3 regions of the Streptomyces sp. NPDC050704 genome follow, and region 1 is predicted to be linked to each of the others. Evidence: riboswitches for the same ligand, from Rfam matches in the RefSeq annotation. Region 1 holds a riboswitch; each other region holds the start of a gene.

What was found. Region 1 has a riboswitch for cyclic di-AMP ahead of AB0I18_RS25055 (M23 family metallopeptidase). Riboswitches for the same ligand answer to the same signal wherever they lie in the genome.
Region 2: another riboswitch for cyclic di-AMP. It lies ahead of AB0I18_RS00010 (NlpC/P60 family protein); the one in region 1 lies ahead of AB0I18_RS25055 (M23 family metallopeptidase).
Region 3: another riboswitch for cyclic di-AMP. It lies ahead of AB0I18_RS35130 (M23 family metallopeptidase); the one in region 1 lies ahead of AB0I18_RS25055 (M23 family metallopeptidase).

Annotation. Positions count from the first base shown of each region.
Region 1 is NZ_JBFAHW010000043.1:58,050-65,729, forward strand. It holds gene AB0I18_RS25040 (GNAT family N-acetyltransferase) at 1-726, opposite strand, end outside; gene AB0I18_RS25045 (HPr family phosphocarrier protein) at 883-1,164, shown strand; gene AB0I18_RS25050 (GntR family transcriptional regulator) at 1,381-2,076, opposite strand; gene AB0I18_RS25055 (M23 family metallopeptidase) at 2,309-3,094, opposite strand; cyclic di-AMP (ydaO/yuaA leader) riboswitch at 3,108-3,272, opposite strand; gene AB0I18_RS25060 (pitrilysin family protein) at 3,516-4,904, opposite strand; gene AB0I18_RS25065 (pitrilysin family protein) at 4,901-6,262, opposite strand; gene AB0I18_RS25070 (DNA topoisomerase IV subunit A) at 6,499-7,680, shown strand, end outside.
Region 2 is NZ_JBFAHW010000001.1:513-8,192, forward strand. It holds gene AB0I18_RS00005 (hypothetical protein) at 1-247, shown strand, start outside; gene AB0I18_RS00010 (NlpC/P60 family protein) at 349-1,521, opposite strand; cyclic di-AMP (ydaO/yuaA leader) riboswitch at 1,528-1,699, opposite strand; gene AB0I18_RS00015 (ScyD/ScyE family protein) at 1,961-3,070, shown strand; gene pcrA (DNA helicase PcrA) at 3,175-5,640, shown strand; gene AB0I18_RS00025 (M23 family metallopeptidase) at 5,750-7,453, opposite strand.
Region 3 is NZ_JBFAHW010000078.1:33,991-41,670, forward strand. It holds gene AB0I18_RS35100 (hypothetical protein) at 1-274, shown strand, start outside; gene AB0I18_RS35105 (DUF4352 domain-containing protein) at 385-963, opposite strand; gene ribA (GTP cyclohydrolase II) at 1,189-1,815, opposite strand; gene AB0I18_RS35115 (MarR family transcriptional regulator) at 1,940-2,473, opposite strand; gene AB0I18_RS35120 (dihydrofolate reductase family protein) at 2,601-3,743, shown strand; tRNA gene AB0I18_RS35125 (tRNA-Met) at 3,836-3,909, shown strand; cyclic di-AMP (ydaO/yuaA leader) riboswitch at 4,267-4,422, shown strand; gene AB0I18_RS35130 (M23 family metallopeptidase) at 4,434-5,486, shown strand; gene AB0I18_RS35135 (aldo/keto reductase) at 5,550-6,494, shown strand; gene AB0I18_RS35140 (PrsW family intramembrane metalloprotease) at 6,536-7,680, opposite strand, start outside.

The DNA.
Region 1 (7,680 bases):
TCCGGTGAACCCGGCGGCGCGAAGGTTCTCGAGGACCCTGCGGCCCACTCCCCCGGGTGTGCGGCCGGCCCCGATGACGGCGACCGAACCGGGCGCGAGGAGCCGGGCCACGGACCGCCCCTCGGCCCGCTGCTCCCGCGCGCGCTGCACTGCGAGGGAGCGGTCGGTGGGCTCCAGGTCGAACTCCAGGCGTACGACACCGTCCTCGAAGCTGCGCTTCTGCTGGTACCCGGCGTCCGTGAACACCTTGATCATCTTGTTGTTGGCGGGCAGCACCTCGGCGGCGAAGCGGCGGATGTCCCGCTCCCGGGCGACGGCCCCGATGTGTTCGAGGAGGGCGGACGCGACACCCCGCCCCTGGTGGGCGTCCTGCACGAGGAAGGCGACCTCGGCCTCGTCCGCGGGAGCCGAGGCGGACAGGCCCTCGGCGTTGATGCGGTCGTAGCGTACGGTGGCGATGAACTCGCCGCCGACCGTGGCCGCGAGTCCCACCCGGTCCACAAAGTCGTGGTGGGTGAAGCGATGGACGTCCTTGGCGGACAGGCGTGGATACGGGGCGAAGAAGCGGTAGTACTTCGACTCGTCGGACACCTGCTCGTAGAAGCTGATGAGGCGGTCCGCGTCGTCGGCCGTGATGGGCCGGATGCGTGCGGTGCCGCCGTCGCGCAGCACGACATCGGCCTCCCAGTGAGCGGGGTACTCATGCCGGTCCGACGCGGTCTGCATGGGCCCCAGAGTACGGCTCGCGTCCGACAACGGCGCGAGGCGGTCCGGGGGCGACCGAGGACGACTGCCGGCCGGGACCCGCACCCGCCCGGGACACGCTTCACGCTGTGGAACAATGGTCTAGACAACCGTGAGACACCTGAAGGGCAGCATCACATGGCTGAGCGCCGCGTCAACGTCGGCTGGGCCGAGGGCCTCCACGCCCGCCCCGCTTCCATCTTCGTCCGGGCGGCCACGGCCTCCGGCGTCCCCGTGACGATCGCCAAGGCCGACGGCAACCCCGTCAACGCCGCCTCCATGCTCGCGGTGCTGGGTCTTGGCGCCCAGGGCGGCGAGGAGATCGTGCTGGCCTCAGACGCCGAGAACGCGGACGTCGCGCTCGACCGCCTGGCGAAGCTGGTCGCCGAGGGCCTCGATGAGCTTCCCGAGACGGTCTAGTCTCGCGGATCACCGTGCGGCGGAGCCGCGTCGGCCCATTCCGGGCGACGCGGCTCCGCCGTTTTCGCGTACACCGCTCGCGCCTTTTCGTGCGCCGTCCATGTGCCCGTTTCCGCCCACGCGGAAATCACCCGCACGGAAATTCCCGGCGGGTGGAAAAAGGGGCAGCAGAAATAGGCCCCAACCGAATATCCCTCTTTGTATACGGCGCCACTGTTAATGCCGCAGACCTGCCGTGTTTACGGGAGGTTGCGAAGTCCTCACACGCTCCACGCGATCACCGCTGCCGGGAAAGCGCAGCCGGTGCGCGGCCGTCGCCCGCTCGGTGTGCAGCGAGGTGATCGCCCGGGCCCGGTCACTGTCGCCGCGTGCCACGGCGTCCACGATGGCGCCGTGCTCACCCCAGGACTCGGCGGGGTGGGCCGACGCCTCCACCGAGTACATCCAGGCGATCTTGTGCCGCAACTGGGCGAGTGTCGAGGTCAGCGCGGGGCTGCCGGAGGCCTGTGCGAGCGTCTCGTGGAACCAGCCGCCGAGCGAGCGCAGATCCTCGCTGTTGCCCCTCCTGGCCCGCTCCTGACCCAGCCTGACCAGGCCTCGCAGCACCTTGAGGTGCGCCTCCGTGCGGCGCTGGGCGGCGCGCGCGGCGCCCAGCGGCTCCAGCAGTATGCGCATCTCCAGCAGGTCCGCGCCCTCCTGCTCGGTGGGCTCCGCGACGCACGCGCCCGCATGGCGGCGCGTGACGACGAAGCCCTCCGCCTCCAGGGTGCGCAGGGCCTCGCGCACGGGGACCCGCGAGACTCCGTAGCGACGCGCGAGCAGTTCCTCGGTGAGCCGGCCGCCGCGCTCGTAGACACCCGCGACGATGTCGTCACGGATCGCCGTGCATACCGAATGCGCGGGAATACGCATGACCGGACCTCCGCCTTAATCCCCGCGAAACGCGGTCGATTGACGCTCGTTCAGTGACTCTATTGCAGAGAACCGGAAATTCCGATGGCGGGCCGGAATCCATGGCTATTTTTTGGACACACCACGCCACTGAACAGGCAGTCGTCCGGTCGGAGAACAGGTCAGGACGCACGAAAGCCCCGACTCGGTGAGCCGGGGCCTTCGGGAGAGGTACGCGTGGTGTCGCGAGCCGTCAGACGTTCACGCCGTGCGAGCGGAGGTACGCCCCGGGGTCGATGTCGGAGCCGTACTCCGGGGACGTACGCGCCTCGAAGTGGAGGTGCGCCCCGGTGACGTTGCCGGTGGCCCCGGAGAGGCCTATCTGCTGACCCGGGGTGACCGTCTGGCCGACGGAGACACCGATGGACGACAGGTGGCCGTACTGGGTGTACGTGCCGTCGGTCATCTTGATGACGATGTTGTTGCCGTACGCGCCTCCCCAGCCGGCCTCCACGACCTCGCCTGAGCCCACCGCGTGGACGGCGGTGCCGCTCGCGGCGTGGAAGTCGATGCCGGTGTGGCTGCCGGAGGACCAGACGGCGCCGCCGGACTTGTAGCCCGTGGAGATGTACGAGCCGTTGATCGGCGCGGTGTACGCGTTGAGGCGCTTGCGCTCGGCCTCGCGGGCGGCACGGGCCTCGGCCTCGCGCTCCTTCTTGACCTTCTCCTCGGCGCGCTTCTCCGCGGCCGCCTCGGCCCTCTTCGCCTCTTCTTCGGCCTTCTGGAGGGCGGCGGCCTCGTCGGCGGCCTGCTGCTGCGCCTGGGCCTGCGCGTCGATCTGGTCGGCGACCGAGTCGGCGATGGTGATGGCCTGGGTGAGGCCGGTCTGCTCGACCGCGCTCTCGGCGGCGAGGGCGGGAGCGGCGAGGGTTCCGATGACACCGGTGGTGGTGAAGGCCGCGACGCCGACGGCGTGCGTGGAGGTACGGGTGAGACGGCTCGGGCGACGGTGCTTCCCGGTGGCGCGGGTGAACGCCATGAAGTGGCTGGTCCTTTCCTTCCTTCTCGCCTACCGGGTTAGCTGACGGGTTCGGAGCAGGAAGGTCTCCTACGGGCCCCCTCCGCTTCGTGGAGGGCGTCCGATTCACCCCAGGGACTTCGTATGGGTCCCCGGCTCCCCTGGCTCGCGCCGTACGGGGACTCGGCGATGACTGTCCGGTGCCGCGGGTGCGGCGCACTGCCTGACGAACAGCCGGACCGACGCTAAGCGCGGGAACTTTCAATCAACAAACGGATCAAGGCTTTTGTTGTGTATGCCACAGGGCAGACAGGCAACCTCCCCATCAATACGGACAACCTGCGAATCAATACGGACAACAGGCGAGTTGAGGACGAAGTCCGGGCAAAAGAGGGCCCAGGCGACTCTTCAGTCGCCTGGGCCCCGGCAAGCTGCCTGATCTCTACTCCGCCGGTACGACGCTCACTTCGCCGATTCCGAGGGCCTTGACCGGCTCCTCGATCTGAGCGGCGTCACCGACGAGGACGGTCACCAGACGGTCCACCGGGAAGGCGCTCACGGCGGCCGCGGTGGCCTCCACGGTGCCGGTGGCGGCGAGCTGCTGGTACAGCGTGGCCTGGTAGTCGTCCGGCAGGTGCTGCTCGACCTGGTCGGCGAGCGTGCCCGCGACGGCGCCCGCGGTCTCGTACTTCAGGGGAGCCACGCCCACCAGGTTCTGCACGGCGACGTCCCGCTCGGCGTCCGTCAGGCCCTCGGCCGCGAGGGTGCGCAGCACCTTCCAGAGGTCGTCGAGCGCCGGGCCGGTGTTCGGGGTGTCCACGGAGCCGCTGATGGCGAGCATCGCGACGCCCGTCCCGTCCGGCGCGGAGCGCAGCACCTGACCGAACGCCCGCACACCGTAGGTGTAACCCTTTTCCTCGCGCAGGACGCGGTCCAGGCGTGAGGTGAGGGTGCCGCCGAGGCAGTACGTGCCGAGCACCTGGGCGGGCCACACACGGTCGTGCCGGTCGGCGCCGACGCGGCCGATGAGCAGCTGCGTCTGAACGGCTCCGGGACGGTCGACGATGATCACGCGGCCGGTGTCGTCGGCGGTCACCGGCGGCACCGGACGCGCCTGGGCCGGCGAGCCGGTCCAGGCGCCGAGCGTGTCGCCGAGCAGGGCGTCCAGGTCGACGCCGGTGAGGTCACCGACGACGACGGAGGTGGCCGTGGCGGGGCGTACGTGCTTCTCGTAGAAGGCGCGTACGGCCGCCGAGTCGATCGCGGAGACCGTCTCCTCGGTGCCCTGGCGCGGCCGCGACATGCGCGAGGTCGCCGGGAAGAGCTGCCTGGAGAGCTCCTTGGCGGCGCGGCGGGCCGGGTTGGCGGTCTCGTGCGGGATCTCGTCGAGCCGGTTGCGCACCAGCCGCTCGACCTCGCTGTCCTCGAACGCGGGCGCCCTGAGGGCGTCGGCGAGCAGACCGAGCGCCTTGGGGAGCCTGGAAACGGGGACTTCGAGGCTGATCCGTACGCCGGGGTGGTCGGCGTGGGCGTCGAGGGTGGCGCCGCAGCGCTCCAGCTCGGCGGCGAACTCCTCGGCGGAGTGCTTGTCGGTGCCTTCGGAGAACGCCCGCGCCATGATCGTGGCGATGCCGTCCAGGCCCTGCGGCTCGGCCTCCAGCGGGGCGGCCAGGAGGATTTCGACGGCCACGACCTGCTGGCCGGGGCGGTGGCAGCGCAGCACCGTCAGGCCGTTGTCGAGCGTGCCGCGCTCGGGTGCCGGGAAGGCCCAGGGCCGGGCCTCGCCGGCCTGGGGCTGCGGGTGGAATTCCATCGTGGCGAGCTCGGTCACTTGGCCGCCTCCTCGTCGGTGTCTTCAGCGGAGTCGGCGTCATCTGCGGCATCGGCGGCGAGCGGCTCGTAGACCAGCACCGCCCGGTTGTCCGGGCGCAGGCGGGCCTTGGCGACCTCCTGGACCTCCGCGGCCGTGACCTCCAGCACGCGCTGGACGGCGGTCAGGGCGAGCTGCGGGTCGCCGAACAGCACGGCGTACCGGCACAGTTCGTCGGCGCGGCCCGCGACCGTGCCGAGCCGGTCCAGCCATTCGCGCTCCAACTGGGCCTGGGCGCGCTCCATCTCCTCGGCCGTGGGGCCCTCCTCGGCGAACCGGGCGAGCTCCTCGTCGACGGCGGCCTCGATGACCGGCACCTTGACGTCGCCGGACGTCTTCACGTCGAGCCACCCCAGGGAGGGCGCTCCGGCGAGGCGCAGCAGGCCGAACCCGGCGGCCACGGCGGTGCGGTCACGGCGTACGAGCCGGTTGTAGAGCCGGGACGACTCGCCGCCGCCGAGGACGGTCAGGGCCAGGTCGGCCGCGTCGCACGCGCGCGTGCCGTCCTCCGGCAGCCGGTAGGCGGCCATCAGCGCGCGGGCCGGGACCTCCTCCTCGACGACCTCGCGCAGCTGCTCGCCGATGGTCTCCGGCAGCGCGCCGTCACGCGGGGCGGGCTTGCCGTCGTGGCCCTTGATCGAGCCGAAGTACTTCTCGACCCAGGCGAGCGCCTGCTCCGGGTCGATGTCTCCGACAACCGACAGGACGGCGTTGTTGGGCGCGTAGTAGGTGCGGAAAAAGGCGCGCGCGTCTTCCAGCGTGGCCGCGTCCAGGTCCGCCATCGACCCGATCGGGGTGTGGTGGTAGGGGTGGCCCTCCGGGTAGGCGAGAGCGGTCAGCTTCTCGAAAGCGGTGCCGTACGGGACGTTGTCGTACCGCTGCCGGCGCTCGTTCTTGACGACGTCCCGCTGGTTCTCCATCGACTCGTCGTCGAGCGCGGCGAGCAGCGAGCCCATACGGTCGGCTTCCAGCCAGAGGGCGAGCTCCAACTGGTGCGTGGGCATGGTCTCGAAGTAGTTGGTGCGCTCGAAACTGGTCGTGCCGTTGAGCGAACCGCCCGCGCCCTGCACCAGTTCGAAGTGACCGTTGCCCTTCACCTGCCCCGAGCCCTGGAACATCAGGTGCTCGAAGAGGTGGGCAAGCCCGGTGCGGCCCTTGACCTCATGGCGCGAGCCGACGTCGTACCAGAGGCACACCGCCGCGACCGGGGTCAGGTGGTCCTCCGAGAGCACCACGCGCAGGCCGTTCGCCAGGCGGTGCTCGGTCGCTGTCAGGCCGCCGGAGCCGGCCTCGGCTGTGGCCGTGTGACCCATGGGCATGTACGTCCCTTCGATCGCGGAAAACTGCTCAATTCCTGCTAGTCGTGCCACTGTATGCAAGCGCGCCGACAGCTGGCGAAGTTCCCGCCCCGCCTACGCCGAGAGCGAGCACGCGGGCGCCCCCGGAAGCCCGTACGGACGGGTCGTGGTCCGCGTTGTCAGTGGGCCGGTCCACAATGGAGCCCGTCAGAACCCGTTCATGCCCAGGCAGAGACTGTGAAGGAGCCGCAGCAGCGATGGCCCGCCGCAGCACGAAGACCCCGCCGCCGCCCGACGACTTCGAGGAAAGAATCCTCGACATCGACGTCGTCGACGAGATGCAGGGCTCCTTCCTCGAGTACGCGTACTCGGTCATCTACTCCCGAGCCCTGCCGGACGCCCGCGACGGCCTCAAGCCCGTGCACCGTCGCATCGTCTACCAGATGAACGAGATGGGGCTGCGCCCCGACCGCGGCTATGTGAAGTGCGCCCGCGTCGTCGGCGAGGTCATGGGTAAGCTCCACCCGCACGGCGACGCGTCGATCTACGACGCCCTGGTGCGCCTGGCCCAGCCCTTCTCCATGCGCCTGCCGCTGGTCGACGGCCACGGCAACTTCGGCTCGCTGGGCAACGACGACCCGCCGGCCGCCATGCGGTACACCGAGGCCCGGATGGCCGACGCGACCTCCCTGATGACGGAGTCGATCGACGAGAACACGGTCGACTTCTCGCCGAACTACGACGGCCAGGAGCAGGAGCCGACGGTCCTCCCGGCCGCGTACCCGAACCTGCTGGTCAACGGCTCGTCGGGCATCGCGGTCGGCATGGCGACGAACATGGCGCCGCACAACCTCGGCGAGGTCATCGCCGCCGCCCGCCACCTGATCCGCTACCCGGGCGCCGATCTCGAGACGCTCATGAAGTACGTCCCGGGTCCCGACCTGCCCACGGGCGGCCGGATCGTCGGCCTCTCCGGGATCAGGGACGCGTACGAGACGGGCCGCGGCACCTTCAAGATCCGCGCGACGGTGGCCGTGGAGAACGTGACGGCGCGCCGCAAGGGCCTCGTCGTCACCGAACTGCCCTTCACGGTCGGCCCGGAGAAGGTGATCGCCAAGATCAAGGACCTGGTCGGCGCGAAGAAGCTCCAGGGCATCGCGGACGTCAAGGACCTCACCGACCGGTCGCACGGCCTGCGCCTGGTCATCGAGATCAAGAACGGCTTCGTCCCGGAGGCCGTCCTGGAGCAGCTCTACAAGCTGACGCCGATGGAGGAGTCCTTCGGTATCAACAACGTGGCGCTGGTGGACGGCCAGCCGCTCACGCTGGGCCTCAAGGAACTCCTGGAGGTGTACCTCGACCACCGTTTCGAGGTCGTGCGCCGCCGCAGCGAGTTCCGCCGTACCAAGAAGCGCGACCGGTTGCACCTGGTCGAGGGC
Region 2 (7,680 bases), on a different contig from region 1:
TTTCACCCCCGCCATGCTGCACGGCGCCCTGACCATGCTGGTCACGGGCGCGATCCTGGTCGGCCTCAACCAGGCCGACGACCAGACCGTGAACAACATCAAGATCGGCGTCAAGCTCGCGCTGCTGGTCGTGGTCCTGGGCCTCGTCTACGTGCAGCGCGACGAGGAGAAGGTCGAGAAGCCCCTCTTCGGCCTGGTCGGTCTGCTGACCACGGCGAACATCTTCATCGCGGTCCTCTGGACCTGAGGATGCTCTGGACCTGAGGGTGCTCCGGACCCGAGCGGCCGCCGACCTGAACAGCGGCCGCCCCGAGCCCTGGTGAGAGTCCTGAAGGTCCTGGAGGTGCCTTACGCCGGCCGCACCACGCTGTGGATCGGCATGTAGTAGATCGACTCCTCGCGGACGTACGCCCCCGGCTTGGGCGCGTGGATCATCATGCCGTCGCCGATGTAGATGCCGACGTGGCTGATGTCGTCGTAGAAGAAGACGAGGTCGCCGGGCTGCGCGCTGTTCACCGAGACCGTCGTGCCGACGTTGACCTGGTCCCAGGTGGTGCGCGGGAGCGTGACGCCCGCGGCCTTCCAGGCGGCCTGGGTGAGGCCCGAGCAGTCGTAGGAGCCGGGGCCGCTCGCGCCCCACACGTACGGCTTGCCGATCTGATCGCGGGCGAAGGCGAGCGCCTTGTCGGCCTTGGCGGTGGTGGAGGAGTCGGTCCCCGAGGCGCTCCCCGCACCGGTCGAGGTCCCCGTGCCGCCCGTGGACGTTCCCGTGCCCTGCTGGGCCTGCGCGGCCTCCTCCTGGCGCCGCTGCTCCTCGGCGGCGGCCTGCTGCCGCGCCAGCTCGTCGGCCTTGCGCCGTGCCTCTTCCTGCTTCTCCCGCTCGATCGCCGCGAGCCGCGCCTTCTCGTCGGCGGTCAGCTTCGAGAGGAGTCCGCGCGCCTCGGCGAGCTTCCGCTGCACGTCCGCCTTGGACGTCTTCAGCGTGCTCTGCGTCGTGGTGAGCGTCTCCAGGCTCTCGGACGCCTCCTGCCGCTTCTCCGTCGTAGCGGCCTGCTGCGTCGCGTAGTCGTCGACGGCCTGCTTCTGGCGGCTGGTCAGCCGGCTCATCAGCTGGGTCTGGTCGAAGTAGTCCTGCGGGTTGTCCGCGAGGAGGAGGGAAGCGGTGTCCGGAGTGGAGGCGCCCGTGCGGTACTGCGCGGCGGCGAACGTACCGAGTTCCTCGCGCGCCTCGTTGAGCTTCTCCGTGCGCTGGGCGACGTCGTCCAGCAGGGTGTCCACCTGCTTGCGCTGCTTGGTGGTCTTCTCCTTGGCCCCGTTGTACTTCTCGGTGGCCGTCCCCGCCTGCTGGTAGAGGTCGTCGACCTTCTTCTGGACTTCCTCCAGGCTCGGCTTGGGCTCCGCGGCGGGTGAGGCGTTCGCCGTCTGGGAGAGGAGGGCAACCGAGGTGAGGGCCGCGGTGGCGAGGGCCGGGGTCCTCATGCCCATGGGACTGGGCGGCCGCGTCTTGCGGTGTGGCGCCACGAGGGCGACTCCTTCCGTCATCCGCCTACCGGGTTAGCTGTCGGGTTCGGGCGAGTGCTTCGGAAGGTTTGCCCTACGGTCCTCGTCCCGGAAGGGAGTCGGACCGATTCACCCCAAGTTCGGTGGGTCCCCGGTTCCGTCGGCCACGAGGGCGTGCCGGATTCGGCGGAGGCCGCTCGGCCCGGCGATGTTCGCCGGTGGAGGTCGGGCGGCCCACTCGGCAAGTTAGCCAATTCGTGTGGCTCTTGTGAAGTTTGATGTGCGATATGCCCGATACATTTTCGTGACCTCAGCCTCAAGCATCGCTCTTCGAGGTCAATACGGAAGGATCTGCGATGAGTTGTACGGAGTTACGGAGTCCGCCTGGTTCCGGCCATTAAGGTCGGCTCGGCCCGGCCCGGGACAGCCCGGCGCCGACCGCCCGACTCAGGGGGTACGTATGGCACGCAGGGCGTACAAGGTGCGTACAGGACAACTTCTCGTCGCCTCGGCCACCGGGGTCGCTCTCGCCGTCACGGCGGGCGTCGCCCCCGCGAGTTCGGCGAGCGGTTCCGGCGGGAAGCCCGTCGTACGGGTGATCGCGACCGGCCTCGACAACCCGCGTCAACTCTCCTACGGCAACGGCCGGGTGTACGTCGCCGAAGCCGGCCGGGGCGGCAGGACGTGCACCGGCGGCGGCAGCCCGGAAGAGGTCCAGTGCATCGGGACCACCGCGGGAGTCACCAAGGTCTTCTGGAACGGCGGCAGTTGGCAGCAGCGCAGGCTGGTCGGCGGGCTGCCCTCCTCGGCCGCCAAGGACGGCGGCTTCGCGGTCGGGCTCAACGGCGTCTCGGCCCTCGACGGCGGTGTGTGGGGCGTCGAGACCTGGGCCCCGCCCGAGGCCGGCGTCCCCGAGGGCAGGCCCTGGAACACCCTCGGCAAGCTGCTGGGCATCACCCACGGCAAGGCGCGGATCGCCGCCGACATCGCCGCCGTCGAGCTGAAGCACAACCCGCACAAGGCCACGATCGAATCCAACCCGTACGGCGTGCTCGCGCTCCCCGACGGCCGGAAGATCGTCGCCGACGCGGCGGGCAACGACCTGATCGAGGTCTCGCCGCGGGGCAGGACCCGCGCTCTCACGGTCTTCCCCGACCACGACGGGAACGAGTCCGTGCCCACCTCCCTCGCCCTCGGTCCGGACGGCAAGCTCTACGTCGGCGAGCTGAACGGCGAGGCCGCGAAGCCGACCGCCCGTGTCTGGCGCGTCGACCCCCGCACCGGGAAGATCCTCGGCCGGCAGGGCGGCTTCGGTTCGATCACCGGGATCGCCTTCAACGGCAGCGGCGACCTGTACGTCAGCCAGCTCTTCGCCGGACGCGTGACCAAGGTCGCGCACGACGGCGGCAAGCGTACGAGCGTGAAGGTGCCGTTCCCGGCGGGCGTGGCGGTGGACCCGTACGACGGGAAGGTCTTCGTCTCCGCCTGGTCCGTCGCGGACCGTGACGGGACGGTGATGGAGGGCAAGAAGACGCCAGGCGGTCAGCTCTGGAAGATCCTCGGCTTCTGAGGGGCGGTTCCGCCGGGCCCGGATTCTGCGGGCGGGGTGCGAATTCCGTCGAGTTTTCGGGGTGGCGGCGGGGTGTCAGTGGGGGCGCCTAGACTCGGAGGGCGATGAGCAGCCTCTTTGATGACAGCTTCCTGGCGGACCTCAAGCCTTCCAAGGCCCACGAGGAAGAGCCCCCGCCGCCGCCCGAGGACGAGGCGCCGGAGCCGGTTCCGGACGACCTGTTCGGCGGCCGCTTCGACGTGCCGCCGAGCCGGGACGGCCACTACCGCGACGGCGCCCCGCGCCCGTACGTGGACCCGGCCGCGCTCCTGGACGGGCTGAACGAGAACCAGCGCGCGGCCGTGACGCACCACGGCTCGCCCCTGCTCATCGTGGCCGGCGCCGGCTCCGGCAAGACCCGGGTGCTCACCCACCGGATCGCCCATCTGCTGGGCGAACGCAAGGTGCACCCGGGCGAGATCCTCGCGATCACCTTCACGAACAAGGCCGCGGGCGAGATGAAGGAGCGCGTCGAGCACCTCGTCGGCCCGCGCGCCCACGCGATGTGGGTGATGACCTTCCACAGCGCGTGCGTCCGCATCCTGCGCAGGGAGTCGAAGAAGCTCGGCTTCACGTCGTCGTTCTCGATCTACGACGCCGCCGACAGCAAGCGCCTCATGGCCCTGGTCTGCCGCGACCTGGACCTCGACCCCAAGCGCTTCCCGCCCAAGTCGTTCAGCGCCAAGATCTCGAACCTGAAGAACGAGCTGATCGACGAGGAGGACTTCGCGGGCCAGGCCGTCGACGGTTTCGAGAAGACCCTCGCCCAGGCCTACGCGATGTACCAGTCACGGCTGCGCGAGGCGAACGCGCTGGACTTCGACGACCTGATCATGACGACGGTCAACCTGTTCCGGGCCTTCCCGGACGTCGCCGAGCACTACCGCCGCCGCTTCCGCCACGTGCTCGTGGACGAGTACCAGGACACGAACCACGCCCAGTACGCGCTCGTACGGGAGCTGGTGGGCCCCTCCGGCGAGGACCAGGACCCGGGTGAGCTGTGCGTCGTGGGCGACGCCGACCAGTCCATCTACGCGTTCCGCGGCGCCACCATCCGCAACATCCTCCAGTTCGAGGAGGACTACCCGAACGCGAAGACGATCCTCCTGGAGCAGAACTACCGCTCCACCCAGACGATCCTCACCGCCGCCAACGCGGTCATCGAGCGCAACGAGAGCCGCCGCCCGAAGAACCTGTGGACCAACGCGGGCGCGGGCTCCCAGATCACCGGCTACGTGGCCGACACGGAGCACGACGAGGCCCAGTTCATCGCCGACGAGATCGACCGGCTCACGGACGCGGGCGACGCGAAGGCGGGTGACGTCGCCGTCTTCTACCGTACGAACGCGCAGTCCCGTGTCTTCGAAGAGGTCTTCATCCGGGTCGGCCTGCCCTACAAGGTCGTCGGCGGCGTCCGCTTCTACGAGCGCAAGGAGGTCCGGGACGTCCTGGCGTACCTTCGCGTGCTCGCGAACCCCGAGGACTCCGTACCGCTGCGCCGCATCCTGAACGTGCCCAAGCGAGGCATCGGCGACCGTGCCGAGGCGATGATCGACGCGCTCTCCCAGCGCGAGAAGATCAGCTTCCCGCAGGCGCTGCGCCGCGTCGACGAGGCGTACGGCATGGCGGCCCGCTCGACCAACGCCGTCAAGCGGTTCAACACGCTGATGGAGGACCTGCGGACCGTCGTCGAGTCGGGCGCGGGCCCGGCGACCGTCCTGGAGGCGATCCTCGAACGCACCGGCTACCTGGCCGAGTTGCAGGCCTCCACCGACCCGCAGGACGAGACCCGCATCGAGAACCTCCAGGAACTCGCCGCCGTGGCCCTGGAGTTCGAGCAGGAGGCCGGTGAGGGCGAGGCGGCGGCGGGCGGGCTCTCCGCCTTCCTGGAGCGGGTCGCGCTCGTCGCCGACTCGGACCAGATCCCGGACGAGGAGGAGGACGGGTCCGGTGTCATAACGCTGATGACCCTCCACACCGCCAAGGGTCTCGAGTTCCCCGTGGTGTTCCTGACCGGCATGGAGGACGGCGTCTTCCCGCACATGCGCGCACTCGGCCAGACCAAGGAGCTGGAGGAGGAGCGGCGGCTCGCGTACGTCGGCATCACGCGCGCGCGGGAGCGGCTGTACCTGACGCGGTCGTCGATGCGCAGCGCCTGGGGGCAGCCCTCGTACAACCCGCCGTCCCGTTTCCTGGAGGAGATCCCGGAGGCGCATCTGGAGTGGAAGCGGACGGGCTCCATGGGGCCGGTGAACTCCGGTCCCGCCGCCGGTGTGGCGGCTTCCCTGTCCTCGTCCCGGTCGCGCTCGGCGGCCTCTGGTGCGTCCGGCTTCGCGACGCGGCGCGGCGGCGCGAGCGAGAAGCCGGTGGTGTCGCTGGCGGTGGGGGACCGGGTCACCCACGACCAGTTCGGCCTGGGCACGGTGGTCGGCGTGAAGGGCACGGGGGCGAACTCGGAAGCGACGGTCGACTTCGGCGAGGAGAAGCCGAAGCGGTTGCTGCTGCGGTACGCGCCGGTGGAGAAGCTCTAGGGCCCTAGCTCCGGGGCTTGCGGGGGCTCGACGGTTCGGTCGCGTCGAGCCTTGTGGGTGGGGCCGGGCGTGGGTCCGGGCCCTGGATCTCTGGGGCCCGGTGGCTCGATTACGTCGGGTTGAGGCCGTGGCTCCGCAGCCACGGGAGCGGGTCGATCGCCGAGCCGCCGGCCGGGCGTACCTCGAAGTGGAGGTGCGGGCCGGTGGAGTTGCCGGAGTTGCCGGAGAACGCGATCGGGTCCCCGGCCTTCACGACGGCGCCGGAGGCCACCTTGTAGCTGGCGAGGTGGCAGTACCAGGTCTCCGTGCCGTCCTTGGCGGTGACGATGACCATGTTGCCGTACGCGCTGTTCCACTCCGTGCGGACGGTCCCGTCGGTCGCGGCCATCACCGTCGTGCCGTACGAGACGGGGAAGTCGATGCCGGTGTGCACGGACATCCAGTTGATGCCGGCCTGTCCGTAGTAGGCGCTGAGCCCCTTCTGCGCGACCGGCAGCGCGAACTTCGGACGCAGCCGCTCCTTGCGGGCCGCCTCCTCGGCGGCCTTCCGCTTCTCCGCGTCCTGCTGGGCCTTCAAGTCGATACGTTCCTGCGTCCGGCTGGCCCGGTCGGCGAAGTCGTCCGCGTCCGCCGAGAGGTTCTCCAGCTGGGTGTCGAGCTTGTTGTTCACGGCGGCCGGTTTCACGGCACTCACGTCGGGCGCGGCGACGGTCGTCTCCTTGACGTCGTCCCCGCTCCCGCCGGGCAGCACCGTCGCGGCGGCGATCCCGGCCACACCCATCACACACGCCGAGGGCACGGCGACCGTCAGCAGCGCGGAACGCTTGGGCGGGGTACGGCGGCGGGAACGCGAGGCGGAACGGCCCGCCGCGCGCGCCGCCGAGCGGGAGCCGGGGGTGGCGCGGGCCGCGGAGGCCGCGGGGGCGATCTCCTCGACGTCGTCCAGGAGCGGGAGCTCATCGTGGTCGTGGGCACCGGTGTGATGACCGGTGCCCACGTCGGTGCCCGAGTTGACGCCGTCGGAGGAAGTGAACTCCCCCTCCACGGCGGCCTGTTCCTCGTACCCGACCTGCTCGAAGACCGAGGTGGCCTGCTGGTCGTAGGACCCGTGCTGCTCGTAGGACTCCGGTTGGTCGTACGACTCGTGGGCGGCCTGATGCTCGGTCAGCGCCTGATCATGTCCCTGCGCCTGATGCGTCTGGTGGTTCTGATGTGCCTGGTCGCCGCCGTCCGAGTTCCAGGCCGTCGCGTCGTACGCGCCCGTGTCGAAGGTCGGCGCGGTCCACTGCTGGGTTCCGCCGACCGGATCGGCCTGCTGCCACGCGTTCGCGTCCCACTGGCCGGTGGGGTCGGGCCCCGCGGCCTGCGCCGGGATCGCGCCGAGCTGCTGGTAACCGGCGTCCGGCCAGACGCCGGTCGTGTCGTAGCTGCCGGTCTCGTACGCGGCGTGGTGCTGGGCCGCGTACGGGTCGTAGTTCAGCGTCTGTTGGCCGCCCGTGGACCACTGCGTGGCGTCGTACGAACCCGTGCCGCCGCCGTTGCTTCCGGTTCCGCTCCCGTCGCCGGGAAGGTCGCCGAAGAGGGGGTCGGTGTCGAAGGTCGTCGTCGCGTAGGCGCCCGACGTGTCGTAGCTGCCCGTCGTGTCGTACGAGCCGGTGGCTGTCGCGTCAAAACCGGTGGCGGAGTATCCGTCGTACGTGGTGAAGTCGCCGTACTGGACGCCCTGTCCGCCATGGGACGCGTAGTGCGCCGAGGCGGCTTCGGGAGCCGGGGCCGGGGGAGTTACGGTCCCCGACGGGTGACGGTCGTTCACCAACTTCTCTTTCGCCTCGACAACAGGGGCTGGCAGAGCAGTGCGGTGACTGTACCCGGCGGTATGAGGGCGCGACAATCTTCGGCAGGTTTCCCCCTCTCAGGAAACGGGCATTCGGCCGCCTTTCGGCGGAGGGCGGGCAGAGCTTTGGCCTTGCGTTCGATGACTGTTCGAGAAATCGCGGATGGCCGGAGCCGGTTGAGCCGCTTCCGGTAAGCCTTCCGTTG
Region 3 (7,680 bases), on a different contig from region 1:
GGAGGGCAAGCCGTGTTTTCTCGTGCCGGGCGACGGAGGCGGGTACCTGTCCCGCCTGGCCGACGAGATGGAAGCCGTGCAACTGGCCATGGGCGCTGACGTGCTCGGCCATGCCCGGAAGGTGCTGGACGACCCCATGTCCCCGTACACCGAGGTGCGTTACGCGGGGCTCCGGCTCGCCGAGTGCCTGAGCGATGTGCTGCGGGTCGCAGAGTCCCGCGGCATGCGCCTGCTTGTGCCGGACGCTGAGGTGAGTGAGGAGCCCAGGAGCTGAGACCGGCTACATCGAGGCAGGAGCGCAGCCCTGCGGTTCTACGGCGGTGGCGAGGGGGCGGCGGTAAGGGCGCCCGTCTTGCGCCCCGGCCGCGGGGCGCACCTCTTGTGTCAGCCTTTATTGATCGCCCACTCGGCGGGTTCGCCTTCCTCGGGGTCGTAGACGACGAACTCTGGGGTGTTCTCGCCGGATACCGGGAAGGCGATGAGGCCGGCCGCGCAACGGCCGGACTTGAGGGTCTTGTCCATCGGGAACTCCGGCTTGGGCATGTCTCCGCCGGAGGAACCGGTGATCCCGATGCTCGTGCCGTCCTTGTACGCCAGGGACCAGGGGAACTGGCTGACGGTGATACTCGCGCCGTCGACGTTGCACACCTTGACCTCGGCGGTTGCCCAGACGTCGCCACCCTGGAAGTTCTCGGGTGCCTGGGGCTGAGGGCCTTTGTAGGGCTGCTGATACTCCACGGCTTGGACAGTCATGTGGAGGTTTTTCCCGGCGTCGACGATGTCCATCTTGGCGCCCATCTTGAGACTGCCGTCCTGCTTGGGGGTGGTCTCGTCGGTGGGTGTCGACGTAGCGGGCTCGTCAGTGGGTGTCGAGGTGACGGTCTGCTCGGTGGATGTCGAGGTGACGGTCTCGGTGGGCTGCTGGGCTTCGTCCGTGGGGCGGTCGGCGGCAAAACCGATCACTGTTCCGACGATCAGGCCCACGGTGACTGCGGCCGCATGAGTGAGGACTCTTCGGGCCGGCCTTGGCCGACGAGGTGGAGGGGGAGACCGAAGACTCCCCGGCGGAGGCTGGAGTGGGCCCTCGGGAGGTCCGTCGGGAGGGCTGGTGTTCATGCTCTCAGCGTGCGTCCGTCCCGTATCACCCGCACGGCGAAGCCTCGATCGACCGTATGCCTGGCCAGGCCGTTAGCCCGCCGTAAGCTCCGCCAGCGGCAGCGTGTGCTGGGTCTGCAGGACCTTCGCCCGCAGGTAGTGGACGTTGTGGGCCGTCGTGAAGACGCCCGTCGGGACGCGGTGCTGGACGTCGATGCCCAGCGAGCGGAGCTGTTCCGCCTTGTCCGGGTTGTTGGAGAGGAGGTCGAGCTCCGTAATGCCGAGTGCCGTCAGCATCTGGGCCGCCGCCGTGTAGTCGCGGGCGTCCTCAGGAAGGCCCAGGGCCGTGTTGGCGGCGTAGGTGTCGAGGCCCTGGTCCTGGAGGGCGTACGCGTCGAGCTTGTTGTAGAGGCCTATGCCCCGGCCCTCCTGGCGGAGGTAGAGGAGCACGCCGCCACGCGTGGCGATCTGCTCGACCGCCTCCCGCAGCTGCGGGCCGCAGTCGCAGCGGGCGGAGCCGAAGACGTCACCGGTCAGGCACTCGGAGTGGAGGCGGACCAGCGGGGTCGCGGACGGGGTGCCGAGCACGACGGCCACGTGTTCCTGGCCGTCGGTCAGGCCGTGGAAGGTGACCAGTTCGGCGTCGACGCTGTAACCGTCGTGGAAGCGCAGCGGGACCCGGACGCGTGCGCGCGGGGTGGCGGCGGGGTAGTCGGGCATGCGGGTACTCCGGTCCAGGTCCAGGTTCTTATCTGCTTCAGTTTTGAAGCAGATCCTCGAATCGAGACCCTACCCCACATTTTGAGGACATGCTTAAAAATTGAAGCAAAGAGTGTGCTGCGACTCAGGTGCAGTTCGTGGTGGTCGTGGTGGTCGTGGAGGAGCGGCGGCGCCACGGGACGTCGTCCGGCATGGCCTGCGGGTCGTCCCCCTCCAGGCCTCGCGCGATCCCCGTACAGATGTCCTCCAGCTGTCCCACCTGCTCCGGAGTGAGATTGTCGAAGAGGGACGTGCGGACCGTCTCGACATGGCCGGGCGCCGTGCGTTCCAGGACGGCCAGCCCCTCGTCCGTCAGAATCGCCAGGCTGCCCCGCTTGTCGCTGCGGCAGCCCTCGCGGCGTACCGCCCCGTCCTTCTCCAGGCGGGTCACCGCGTACGTCAGGCGGCTGCGGGTGATCTTCAGCTTCTCGGCGAGATCGGTCATGCGCAGACGGCGGCCCGGCATCTCGGAGAGGTTGGCCAGGATGGAGTAGTAGAGGTGTGGCATGCCGGCCTCCTGCTGGAGCTGCCGGTCGATCGCGTCCTCCAGGAGCAGGGAGGCTGCGACGTACGCGCGCCAGGCGCGCTGCTCCTCGGGAGTGAGCCAGCGGGTCGTCATGCACCCAGTGTAGGTTTGTTTCAAACTTGAACCAAGCCCAGGCCTGTCCCGGCTCGCCTTCGCGAAGTCCGAACGCGAAAACGCAAGGTCCGACAAGATCAGGCAAGGTCCGAAAGGAAGCGCGTTCATGCCTCACCCCTACGTCCTGTTGTCCGCCGCCGTCTCCCTCGACGGCTGCCTGGACGACACCGGGCCCGACCGGCTGCTGCTCTCCGGGCCGGCCGACTTCGACCGGGTCGACGAGGTGCGGGCCGAGTCCGACGCGATCCTGGTCGGCGCGGGCACCCTGCGCGCCGACAACCCCCGGCTGCTGGTCAACTCCGCCGAGCGGCGCGCGGCCCGGGTCGCCGCCGGCCGGCCCGCGTACCCGCTGAAGGTCACCGTCAGCGGCAGCGGCGACCTGGACCCGGCCGCGAACTTCTGGTCCACCGGCGGCGAGAAGATCGTCTACACGTCCGACAAGGGCGCCCGGAGGGCCGCTGAAGCCCTGCACGGCCTGGGCGTCGACGTCGTCCCCGTCGGCCCCGAGCTGGACTGGCGGGCCGTACTCGCGCACCTCCACGACGTACGCGGCGTCCGGCGCCTCATGGTCGAAGGGGGCGGCCGGGTGCACACCCAGCTCCTCCGGCAGGGGCTCGCGGACGAGCTGCAGCTCGCCCTCGCACCGCTCGTCGTGGGGCAGCCGGACGCGCCACGGCTGTTCGGGCCCGGCGGATACCCGGGCGGCCCCCGCAACCGGATGCGGCTGGTCGAGACCCGGCCCGTCGGAGACGTGGTCCTCATGCGGTACGTGCCCACCGCCCCCGGTGCCGGTCCGCTCGCCACCGCCGCCGACCGGCACTGGCTGGGGCTCGCCTGCGAACTCGCCGCCGACTGCCCGCCCTCGCGGACCGCGTTCAGCGTCGGCGCGGTCGTCGTCGCGGCCGACGGTACGGAGCTGGCCCGCGGCCACTCCCGCGAGTCCGACCCGGTGTCGCACGCCGAGGAGGCAGCGCTCGCCAAGCTCGGCCCCGCCGACCCGCGCCTCGCCACCGCCACGGTCTACAGCAGCCTGGAGCCGTGCGCCCGCCGTGCTTCCCGGCCCGCACCCTGCGCCCGGCTGATCCTCGACGCGGGCGTGCGCCGGGTCGTCACGGCCTGGCGCGAGCCGGACACGTTCGTGGCGGCCGCGGACGGCAGCGGGCTGCTGGCGGCGGAGGGCGCCACCGTCCTCGTACTCCCGGAGTACGAGGAGCGGGCGACCGCGCCCAACCGCCACCTCCTCGGCTGACCCCTGCCCCAGCCGAAACCCCCGGTGAAGGGCGGGCGACGTAAACCGTGGTGCTGGGGGTCCCGCAGATGGCGTATAGTTGAGTTCAACGACGCGGGGTGGAGCAGCTCGGTAGCTCGCTGGGCTCATAACCCAGAGGTCGCAGGTTCAAATCCTGTCCCCGCTACTGAAGGCCTGAGGCCGGAATCCATTGGATTCCGGCCTCAAGTCATTTTCGTCGGCCGACATGGAGCTGCGCGCCGACCGCCATGGCGCTGATCGCCGTACGACGGCCGTGAGCTTCCATGGCCGCTATATCACCCGTGGTAGTCGAATGACGCCCCTGCGCATAACAACTGACACACCATCACCATAGGGATCACCCTCGATTGCGGGTCAACTCGCCCGGTTTGAACCGCTCATGACCTGTAAGTCCAGGCCAAGAGCCTTAACGATCACTCGGAACAGCTTGGAATCCGGTACCCGCGTCTATTAACGTTCGATAACGCAGCGCGGTCGTCCCAGCCGTCACAAGAGTCGGCTCCGTGTGCACGTGCCGAATCCCGCAAGGGAACCGGGGAACCACTAATTGGGGTGAATCGGGCGTTATTCGCGGTGAGGATACCGCGGTTGACGCGCGTAGGAGACCTTCCTGCTCCGAACCCGTCAGCTAACCCGGTAGGCGAGAAGGAAGGAAAGGAGTGCGCCCACGTGGCGTCCAACCGCCCCGCTCCCCAACCCTCGTTCGCACCAAGCGAGTTGTCGGGTGAAACACCTGGCGAGACCTCGGGTGAGAAGAAGCTCGACGTCTTCGCCTACGGCATCCGCAAGGACGAGGACACCTGGGAGGAGTGGAATCCCACCGCGGATTCCCTCCGTCCCGTACGCGGTAAGCACCGCGTCTCCAAGCAGCGCGGCGGAGGACTCGCACGCAGCTCGACCGTTCTGGGCGTCGGTGTCATAGCCGCCGTCGGCGCGGGCGGCATGGCCACCGCGCAGACCGGCAAGCCGCCGGTGTCGATCTCGATGCCCGACCTGCCGAACGTGGGCTCGCTGATCTCGGACGACGACTCCGCCGAGGAGGCCGGCACGCCGCTCACCGCAGCGGGCCTGACCACCACCGCCGACGCCGAACAGGGCACCGCGGACGCCGGCGAGGCCCTGCGCTCCCGGATCATGCTCCAGGCCGAGCAGCAGCAGGACCAGGTGGACCGCGAGGCCCAGCAGGCCGCCGAGGCCGCCGCCGCCGATCAGGCCGCCAAGGAGCGGGACGCCGCCCGGGCCAAGATCGCCGCCGCCAAGAAGAAGGCGGACCAGGAGGCCAAGGAGAAGGCCGAGGCCGCGCGCCTCGCCGAGCTCGCCAAGCAGTTCACGCTGCCGACCTCCTCGTACACCATCACCTCGACCTTCGGTCAGTCCGGCTCGCTGTGGTCCTCCGGCCAGCACACGGGCCTGGACTTCGCCGCTCCCACGGGGACGCCGCTCAAGGCCGTCCACACCGGCACGATCACCGAGGCCGGCTGGAACGGGTCGTACGGCTACCGCACGGTCCTCACGCTCGACGACGGTACGGAGATCTGGTACGCCCACCAGTCGTCGATCAGCGTCAGCGTCGGGCAGAAGGTCAACACGGGCGACGTCATCGGCCGCGTGGGCGCGACCGGCAACGTCACCGGGGCGCACCTCCACATGGAGGTCCACACGAGCGGCGGCGACGGCATCGACCCGATGGCGTGGATGCGGAGCAAGGGGCTCAACCCGTAAGGCCCGGCTCTCCGGCTCTGTGCGTACGGAATACGGCCGTCCGGTACGGTCGTTGACCTACGTATGACTTCTCTTCGCCAGCTGGGTTCGTCCGACCTCGAGGTCTTCCCGCTCGCCCTCGGCGGCAACGTCTTCGGCTGGACCGCCGACGAGGCGCAGTCCTTCGCCGTGCTCGACGCGTACGCGGCCGCGGGCGGGAACTTCGTGGACACCGCCGACGTGTACTCGGCCTGGGCGCCCGGCAACGAGGGCGGCGAGTCGGAGACCGTCATCGGCAACTGGCTCGCCGCGCGCGGCAATCGGGCCGACATGCTGATCGCGACCAAGGTCGGCGGCCATCCCCAGTACAAGGGGCTGTCCGCCGGGACCGTCAAGGGCGGGGTCGAGGCGTCGCTGCGGCGGCTGCGGACCGACTACGTCGACCTCTACTACACGCACTTCGACGACCCCTCGGTGCCGGTCGAGGAGATCCTCACGGCTCTGGACGAGCTGGTGCGCGCCGGCAAGGTGCGGGCGATCGCCGCCTCCAACATCTCCCCCGAGCGGCTCCAGGAGTCCCTCGACCTCTCCGACCGCGAGGGCCTCGCGCGGTATGTCGCGCTGCAGCCCCACTACAGCCTCGTCTCGCGCGACACCTACGAGGGCCCGCTCCAGGACATCGCCTCCCGGGGCGGGCTGGCCGTCGTGCCGTACTCCGCGCTCGCCAAGGGCTTCCTCACCGGCAAGTACCGGCCGGGGGTCCAGATCGACAGCCCCCGGGCCGGCGCGGCGGGCGCGTATCTGGAGTCGGAGCGGGGGCGGCGCGTCCTGGCGGCGCTGGACGAGGTCGGGCAGGAGCGCGGGGCCGAGCTCGCGACGGTCGCCCTGGCCTGGCTGCTGTCCCGCCCGACGGTGGCGGCGCCGATCGCCAGCGCCCGCAACCTCGAACAGCTTCCGGCGCTGCTCGGGGTGGCCGACCTGACACTGACGGACGCGGACCTCGCGAAGCTGACGGCGGCCTCCGCCTGACCTGACGGGACCGCTGCCTGACGCAGCGGAGGGCTCGGGAGTTACGAAAGGTACGGGTTGTACGCGGGATGCGGCGCCGCCTGCCCGTACGGGTACCCGTACACCGGCCACGGCGGCGGTACCGGCGTCGGAGCCGTCACCCGGGCCGCGTAGGCGAGCGCGGGGCGGGCCACGTCGCGCCGGGCCCACAGCTCCCGCAGCAGCTCCCGTTCGCGGACGACGAAGTCGGCGCCGGCGCGGCCGCGGCGCCCCCGGTGGCGCAGGAACGCCAGAGACGTCGCGTACGCCTCGTACTCCTCGACGGCCCGGCCCGCCGCCCGCCCGCCGTTGTGGGCGGCGTAGTCGCGGGCCAGCCGCCGTGCCTTCATCGAGCCGAGGACGAACGGCTCGGGCATGGTGAGCCAGCCGGCCATGGCGTACGCGGGCAGTTCGGCGCGCACCGTGCCGAGTTCGCGCTGGCGCGTCCGGATGGCCAGCCAGGTGAGCAGCCCGAACGCGGGCACCATGAACGCGGCGTACACCGCGAAGAAGCCGTACTCGCCGAAGGCCGACGAGCCGTTCCAGACCGCGTGCATGCCCATCGCGAGCAGCAGTCCGGTGAGCGGGAGCAGCACGCGGCGCACCTGGTGGCGGTCCGCCGAGAGGGCGGCGATGCCGAAGCCGATGCCGGTGAGCACGGTGAACAGCGGGTGCGCGAAGGGCGACATGATCACGCGTACGAAGAAGGTCGCGGCGGTGACGGAGGCGATGCCGGTGTCGCCGCTGAGCTGGTCGGTGCCGAAGGCGGTGCCGAGGTAGAGGATGTTCTCGGTGAACGCGAAGCCGGTCGCGGTGACCCCGGCTATCACCACGCCGTCGACGATTCCGGTGAAGTCCCGTCTGCGGAACAGGAAGACGAGTAAGACCGCGGCGGCCTTCGCCGACTCCTCGACGATGGGCGCTATGACGGTCGCGCCGAGGGTGTCGGCGCTGGTCGGGTCCGCGGTGGCCGTCGCTATCCATCTGGTCGCGAAGCTGTTGGCCACGATCGCTATCAGCGCGGCCGCGCAGGCGCCCCAGGCGAAGGAGAACAGCAGGTTCCGCCAGGGCCCCGGTTCCACCCGGTCCAGCCAGCGGAAGGCGGCCATGAGGAGCGGGACGGGCAGTACGGCGAGGCCGAGGCCCACCAAGAAGCCCTCGGTGCCGG